Regions from separate parts of the Streptomyces sp. NBC_00358 genome, predicted to be linked through region 3. Evidence: riboswitches for the same ligand, from Rfam matches in the RefSeq annotation. Region 3 holds a riboswitch; each other region holds the start of a gene.
The links. Region 3 has a riboswitch for cobalamin ahead of OHT01_RS30285 (cobalamin biosynthesis protein). Riboswitches for the same ligand answer to the same signal wherever they lie in the genome.
Positions count from the first base shown of each region.

Region 1: it holds a riboswitch for cobalamin, as region 3 does, so the genes downstream of both, OHT01_RS35490 (CbtB domain-containing protein) here and OHT01_RS30285 (cobalamin biosynthesis protein) in region 3, are expected to answer to the same signal.
Region 2: it holds a riboswitch for cobalamin, as region 3 does, so the genes downstream of both, OHT01_RS14305 (ribonucleoside-diphosphate reductase subunit alpha) here and OHT01_RS30285 (cobalamin biosynthesis protein) in region 3, are expected to answer to the same signal.

Region 1 is NZ_CP107976.1:8,288,678-8,290,931, forward strand. It holds gene OHT01_RS35480 (ferredoxin) at 1-183, shown strand, start outside; gene OHT01_RS35485 (histidine phosphatase family protein) at 458-1,042, opposite strand; cobalamin riboswitch at 1,254-1,394, shown strand; gene OHT01_RS35490 (CbtB domain-containing protein) at 1,433-1,654, shown strand; gene OHT01_RS35495 (acyl-CoA dehydrogenase family protein) at 1,873-2,254, shown strand, end outside.
Region 2 is NZ_CP107976.1:3,453,450-3,455,703, forward strand. It holds gene mctP (monocarboxylate uptake permease MctP) at 1-563, shown strand, start outside; cobalamin riboswitch at 774-922, shown strand; gene OHT01_RS14305 (ribonucleoside-diphosphate reductase subunit alpha) at 1,057-2,254, shown strand, end outside.
Region 3 is NZ_CP107976.1:7,098,797-7,101,050, reverse strand. It holds gene OHT01_RS30295 (inorganic phosphate transporter) at 1-308, shown strand, start outside; gene OHT01_RS30290 (hypothetical protein) at 329-547, shown strand; cobalamin riboswitch at 685-825, shown strand; gene OHT01_RS30285 (cobalamin biosynthesis protein) at 933-1,892, shown strand; gene OHT01_RS30280 (cobyric acid synthase) at 1,889-2,254, shown strand, end outside.

The DNA.
Region 1 (2,254 bases), 1.2 Mb from region 3:
CATGTGCTGTCCCGTCAACCGGCGCACAGCGAGAGGGATGTCCGCGCCCAGCTGGAGTGGTGCCGCGACGTCTGTCTGGAGTGCGCCGACGCGTTCGACTGCTGCCCCGGCGCGGAGACCGCGGCGAAGACCTGCCGTGAGTGCGCCCAGGCGTGCGCGGACTTCATGGCCACGCTGCGCTGAGGGCATGGGCCGCCCGGGCCACGGCCTCGCGGCGCCGACAGGGGCAGGGCGGGCCACGACTCCGGTGCGGCTACGACTTCGCGGCCAGGGAGTGAGCTGCCCGGGCCACGGCTCCACGGTGCGGGTCAAGCCGGCGCGGGCCACGACTCCGAGGGTCACGACTCCGCGGGCAGGGCAGGGACTCCTCCGGGGAATTCCGTGGTGCAAGCACATTCGTGGTGCAGGCACATCCGTGGCGTCGGCAAGTCCGTGGCGTCGGCGAAAGGGGTCCGGGTCAGGCTGGTTCGGTGAGCGGGCGTCCGGCGCGGACGTTCCAGCGCCCCGCGCGCCCGCTCAACTCCGTGACGGTCAGCGGCGGTACGTCCACGCGCCAGAACGCCGATTCCGGCGCCCCCAGCACCCGTACCACCAGGGCCCGTACGACCTCGGGCTCCACCACCGCCACGGTGCGGCCGTTCAACTCGGCGGCCACGTCCAGGTGTTCCGCGATCCGGTCGCAGAACGCCCGCACCGACTCCCCGCCGTGCGGCGCCGACGCGGGATCCGCGAGCCACCCCGCCACCGCCTCCGGCTCCTTCGCGCTCACCTCGGCCAGTGTCGACCCGCGCCAGCGGCCGACATCCAGGCCGGCCAACTCCGGCACCTCGACGCCGCCGTCGAGCCCGAGCGCCGCGGCGGTCTGCCGGCATCGCGCGGTGGGCGAGACCCACAGCCGGCCCCCGGCCGGCACCGCACCCGCACCGGCGGCCCGACCCGCGGCCCGCAGGCCCGCGGCGTCCACCGGGCTCCCGTCGTCGAAGCGGGCCTCGCGCAGCGCCTCGCTGATCGCCGCGGAGATCAAGATCACTCGGCTTGTCATGCCATCACTCTCGTGCGGTGTGGACCGGGCTCGTGCGCCGGGCCCACGCATCGGACTCGACGGTCGTGGACGGTGGGCGGGCGGATGAGCGGACGGAGCCCGGAGGTGAACTCCTCGGCCACGCAGGGTGGTTGCCGGACTTCCCGGCGCTCGGGGCGCGCATGATGTGGGGCGTGCGCCCTTGGCCGGGGCGCGGTCTCGCGGTACGGTCACGTGGATATTGACGACGGTTCGGCGGAAGCCCGGTGGAAGTCCGGCACGGTCGCGCCACTGTAAGCCCAGCACTCGTCACTCCGGCCAGGGGTGAGCGAGGCGGGGCAAGTCAGACCCGTGACCGTCGTCCTGTGCACCACCGAGACGGGACGCGAGTTCCCCAGGAGGTTCTGCCCCATGGCGCAGTCCGTCGTCCAGCCGACCGTCACCCCCACCGCCGTTCCCGCCAAACTGCCGATCGGTGCGATCCTGCCCTGGGCGGCGTTCTTCGGCGTCCTGATGCTGGTCCTGCTCTACTTCGTCGGCGCCGAACAGGGCGCCACCTCCCTCGTGTCCGGCGAGAACGTCCACGAGTGGGTCCACGACGCCCGCCATCTGCTCGGCTTCCCCTGCCACTGACGGCGAAGGGGAACGTACGAGCCACGATATTCGGCGCGGTCCAGGAACCTGGCCCGCGTGAGGGGGCGGTGCCCGGTCGACCGGGCACCGCCCCCTCACGTACGCGGAGGGTCGGCACATCTCGCGGAACGGGCGGCCACGTCATCGGCATTCCCAATTTCTGAAACACGTTCTACGGTGTGCGCCGTCAGGTCTGGCCCGGGGAGGCAGGAGGCGCCGTGCATCTCGAATACACGCCGGAGCAGCAGCGGTTGCGGACCGAACTGCGGCTCTACTTCGCCGAGTTGGTGCCGGACAACGCCTACGCGCGATATGGCGATCCGGCGGCGCAGAAGCGCTTCTACCGCGAGACGATCCGCCGGCTCGGCACGGACGGCTGGCTCGGGGTCGGCTGGCCCAAGGAGTACGGCGGGCGGGGCCTGAGCCCGATGGAGCAGTTCATCTTCTTCGACGAGGCGGCCCAGGCCGGGGTGCCGCTCCCGTTGATGGCGCTCAACACCGTGGGACCGACGATCATGCAGTTCGGTACCGAGGAGCAGAAGGCGTACTTCCTGCCGAAAGTCCTCTCCGGTGAGCTCGACTTCGCGATCGGCTACAGCG
Region 2 (2,254 bases), 3.6 Mb from region 3:
TCATGTCCATCGCGGCCGCGAACCTTTTCACCCGCAACATCTACAAGGACTTCATCAACCCGAACGCGACCCCGCGCCAGGAGACCCAGGTCTCCAAGCTGGTGTCGCTCCTGGTGAAGGTGGGCGCGCTGGTCTTCGTCCTGACCATGGACAAGACCGTCGCGATCAACTTCCAGCTGCTGGGCGGCATCTGGATCCTGCAGACCTTCCCGTCACTGGTCGGCGGGCTGTTCACCCGCTGGTTCCACCGCTGGGCGCTGCTGGGCGGCTGGGCGGTCGGCATGCTCTACGGCACGATCGCCGCCTACGGGGTGGCCTCGCCGACCCAGAAGCACTTCGGCGGCAGCTCGAAGGAGATCCCCGGCATCGGGGAGATCGGCTACATCGGCCTGACCGCGTTCGTCCTGAACCTGGCCGTGGCCGTCGTCCTCACCTTCGCCCTGAGGGCGTTCAACGCGCCGGACGGCATCGACGAGACCTCGCCGGAGGACTACACGGCCGACGCGGGGGACCCGGGGGTCGAGACGGAGCTCCCGCCGGCCACGGCGGACGCCGGCCTGTAGCGACAGCGCCGCACGACGGGCCGCCGGACGAGAACCGGCGGCCCGTCGCCACGCGGCCCGTCGCCTCGCAGGCCATCACCGTGCGGGCCGTCGCCGTGCGGGCCGTCGCCGTGCGGGCCGGGCACACCTACGAGTTGGCGATCCAGCACGCTCCGTAGTGCTCCAGAACTCCGACCCGACACAACATGTGGGGGCACTCCCGAGGCCCGGCACAAGATGTATGCTCATGGTCGCTGTCGCCGCAGGGGAATCCGGTGCGAATCCGGAACTGTCCCGCAACGGTGTACCTGTGCGTGTTCGCGTATTCGCGTGCCCGCACTCGCGTCAGTCCGAGGACCTGCCGACAGCGCGCCCCGGCCGTCCGGCCCGGGTGCCGACGACGTCCGGGCCTCGCGGAATGGGCCGGTGGACGCGGTGCGCTGCTGCCCAGAAGCGCTCTCGTGTGCCCCGCTCCGCCCCGTAGGGCCCTGTGCCGAGCGAGGGAGATCCCCACGTGACCATCGCGCCAGCCGATCCGGCTTCAGTGACCGCGCAGCAGGCCCGGGTGGAGACCGACGGTCCCGGAACCGCGCTGCTGCGGACCCTGACCGATCTCACCACCGACCTCACGGCCGCCGACCCCGGCCGGGTCGCCGCCGCGGCGCTGCGCGGCCGGTCCGCCCGCGCCGACGAGGCCGAGCTGCGCGAACTGGCCACCGAGGCGGCCGCGGGTCTCATCTCCGAGGACCCCGCCTACTCCCGGCTGGCCGCCCGCCTGCTCACGATCAGCATCGCCGCGGAGGCCGCCTCCCAGGGCGTCACGACCTTCTCCGAGTCGGTCGCCGTCGGCCACCGCGAGGGTCTGATCGCCGACCGCACGGCCGCGTTCGTCCGGCTGCACACGGCCCGCCTCGACGCGCTCATCGACATCGAAGGCGACGACCGGTTCGGCTACTTCGGGCTGCGCACGCTGCACAGCCGCTATCTGCTCCGGCACCCGATCACCCGCAAGGTCGTCGAGACGCCCCAGCACTTCATGCTGCGGGTGGCCTCCGGTCTCGCCGAGGACGACACGGCCCGGTCGGTGGACGAAGTCGCCGCGCTCTACCGGCTGATGAGCCGCCTCGACTACCTGCCGTCCTCCCCCACGCTCTTCAACTCCGGTACGCGGCACCCCCAGATGTCGTCCTGCTACCTCCTCGACTCCCCGCTGGACGAGCTGGACTCCATCTACGACCGCTACCACCAGGTGGCGCGCCTGTCGAAGCACGCGGGCGGCATCGGCCTTTCGTACTCGCGTATCCGCTCGCGCGGTTCGCTGATCCGCGGCACCAACGGACACTCCAACGGCATCGTCCCGTTCCTCAAGACGCTCGACGCCTCGGTCGCCGCGGTGAACCAGGGCGGCCGGCGCAAGGGCGCGGCCGCGGTCTACCTGGAGACCTGGCACTCCGACATCGAGGAGTTCCTGGAGCTGCGCGACAACACCGGTGAGGACGCCCGGCGTACGCACAACCTGAACCTCGCGCACTGGATCCCGGACGAGTTCATGCGCCGGGTGAACGAGGACGGCGTCTGGTCGCTCTTCTCCCCCGCCGACGTGCCGGAACTGGTCGACCTGTGGGGCGACGAGTTCGACGCCGCGTACCGCAAGGCCGAGGAGGCGGGCCTCGCGAAGAAGACCATCCCGGCCCGTGACCTGTACGGCCGGA
Region 3 (2,254 bases):
TCACGCTGCCCGCCGCCGCCCTGGTCGGCGCCGGTGCCGAGTGGGTGACCGGTTTCGGTGCCTGGGGCACCGCGCTCGTCGCCGTCTTCCTGGTCGGCTCCAGCTTCGCGATCTGGCGCCGCTCGCGCCGCGAGGTGATCGACCACAACAACGTGAACGACACCGAGGAGCCCGCCGGTGTGGTGACGCAGGCCATCGCCGCCGTCACCCCGCCCCCGGCCGGCACCGTGACCGAAGGTCTCACGGCCACCATCCCGGCTCCCGCCGAACCCGCGGCGGCCCCGTCGACGCCGTCCGCCGTGGCCTGAGAACCGAAGGAAGCAACAGCATGAACATCGACTGGTCAGCCCTCGGGTCCGTCTTCGGGGTCAGCCTCGGAGTGACCGTGGCCCTCGTCGCCCTCTTCACCCTCGGCGTCGCCGGCCTCTCCAAGAAGGAGTCGGCCCAGGGCGGTTCCGCGGTCGCGGCGGCCACCGGCGCGTACGTCTGCTTCGCGGCCTGCGCCGCGGCGGTGGCGTACGGCATCTCCCTGATCATCACCAAGTAGCCCGGAACGGGCGGCCCGGCACCGGGCCGCTCCGGGCGACACCGCGCGTGGGGTGCGGGACGGATCACCGTCCCGCACCCCACGCGTATGTGGGCCTGCGCACACTGTCCCCCCGCAGGTCAACAGCCAGTTGACGGCCGTTCTCACCCCGTGGTGGACTGCCGGAGCCAAGTACGGCGGCATGAGAGGAAGCCGGTGCGAATCCGGCGCGGTCCCGCCACTGTCATCGGGGAAGGAACTCCCCGGGAGCCAGGAACTCTCACCGCCGGTCTCGTCGAACCAGGGCGTGGACACCCTGAGTGAGGACATATCGCCATGCGCGGCTGCCCGTTGCCCGTTCCGCTGAGTACGAGGGTTCCACTCCACCAGACCGCGGGCTGACCCCGTGCGAGCCGATCGCGTCTTCGCGTACGGCGCCGCCGCCGGCCTTCTCGGCGACCTGCTGCTCGGCGATCCCCGCCGGGGGCATCCGGTCGCCGTGTTCGGGCGGGCCGCCGCGGCCGTCGAGCGGACCCTGTGGCGGGACCACCGCGGGTGGGGCGCCCTGCACACGGCCGTCTGCGTGGGCGGTGCCACCGCACTCGCCACGCTCGCGAGCCGTACCGTACGCGCCTCGCCTGCCGCCTCCGTCGCCCTGACCGCCGCAGCCACCTGGACCGTCGTCGGAGGCACCTCCCTCGGCCGGGAGGCGCGGGCGGTCGGCGGCGCGCTCGCGGCCGGTGACCTCGACACCGCCCGGGAGCTGCTGCCGCGTCTGTGCGGCCGCGATCCGCAGGCGCTGGACGCCGACGGGATCGCGCGGGCCGTCGTCGAGTCCGTCGCCGAGAACACCTCCGACGCCGTCGTCGGCGCCCTGGTCTGGGGCGCCGTCGCCGGTGTGCCCGGACTCGTCGCCTTCCGCGCCGTGAACACGCTCGACGCCATGGTCGGGCACAAGTCCTCGCGGTACCGGCGCTACGGCTGGGCCTCCGCCCGGCTCGACGACGTCGCCGGCTGGCCCGGAGCCCGGCTCACCGCCGTCCTCGCGGCCGTGGCCGGGTCCGACCCGCGGGGCGCCGTGCGCGCCTGGCGCGCGGACGCCTGCAGGCATCCGAGCCCCAACGCCGGGCCCGTGGAGGCCTCCTTCGCGGGCGCGCTCGGCGTCCGGCTCGGCGGCACCCTCTCGTACGGGGGACGCGTCGAGCACCGGCCCGTGCTCAACGAAGCGGGGCGCGCCGTCCACACCCACGACATCGAGCGGGCCGTACGGCTGTCCCGGCGCGTCGGCCGGCTCGCGCTCGGCGTGAGCGCCGCCGGACGGGTGCTGCTCACGGTCCTGCTCACCAGGAAGGGGCGCACCGCATGAGCGGGGGGCTGCTGATCGCCGGGACCACCTCGGACGCAGGAAAGAGTGTCGTGACCGCCGGGATCTGCCGGTGGCTGGTGCGCCAGGGCGTCAAGGTCGCGCCCTTCAAGGCGCAGAACATGTCCCTGAACTCGTTCGTGACGCGCGAGGGCGCCGAGATCGGGCGGGCGCAGGCCATGCAGGCGCAGGCCGCCCGCGTGGAGCCGACCGCGCTGATGAATCCCGTGCTGCTCAAGCCGGGCAGCGACCGCAGCAGTCAGGTCGTCCTGATGGGCAGGCCGGTGGGCGAGATGAGCGCGCGCGGGTTCTTCGGGACGTCCGGACCCGCCGGGGAGCCGCTGCCGGGCGCCGGGGCACCCGGC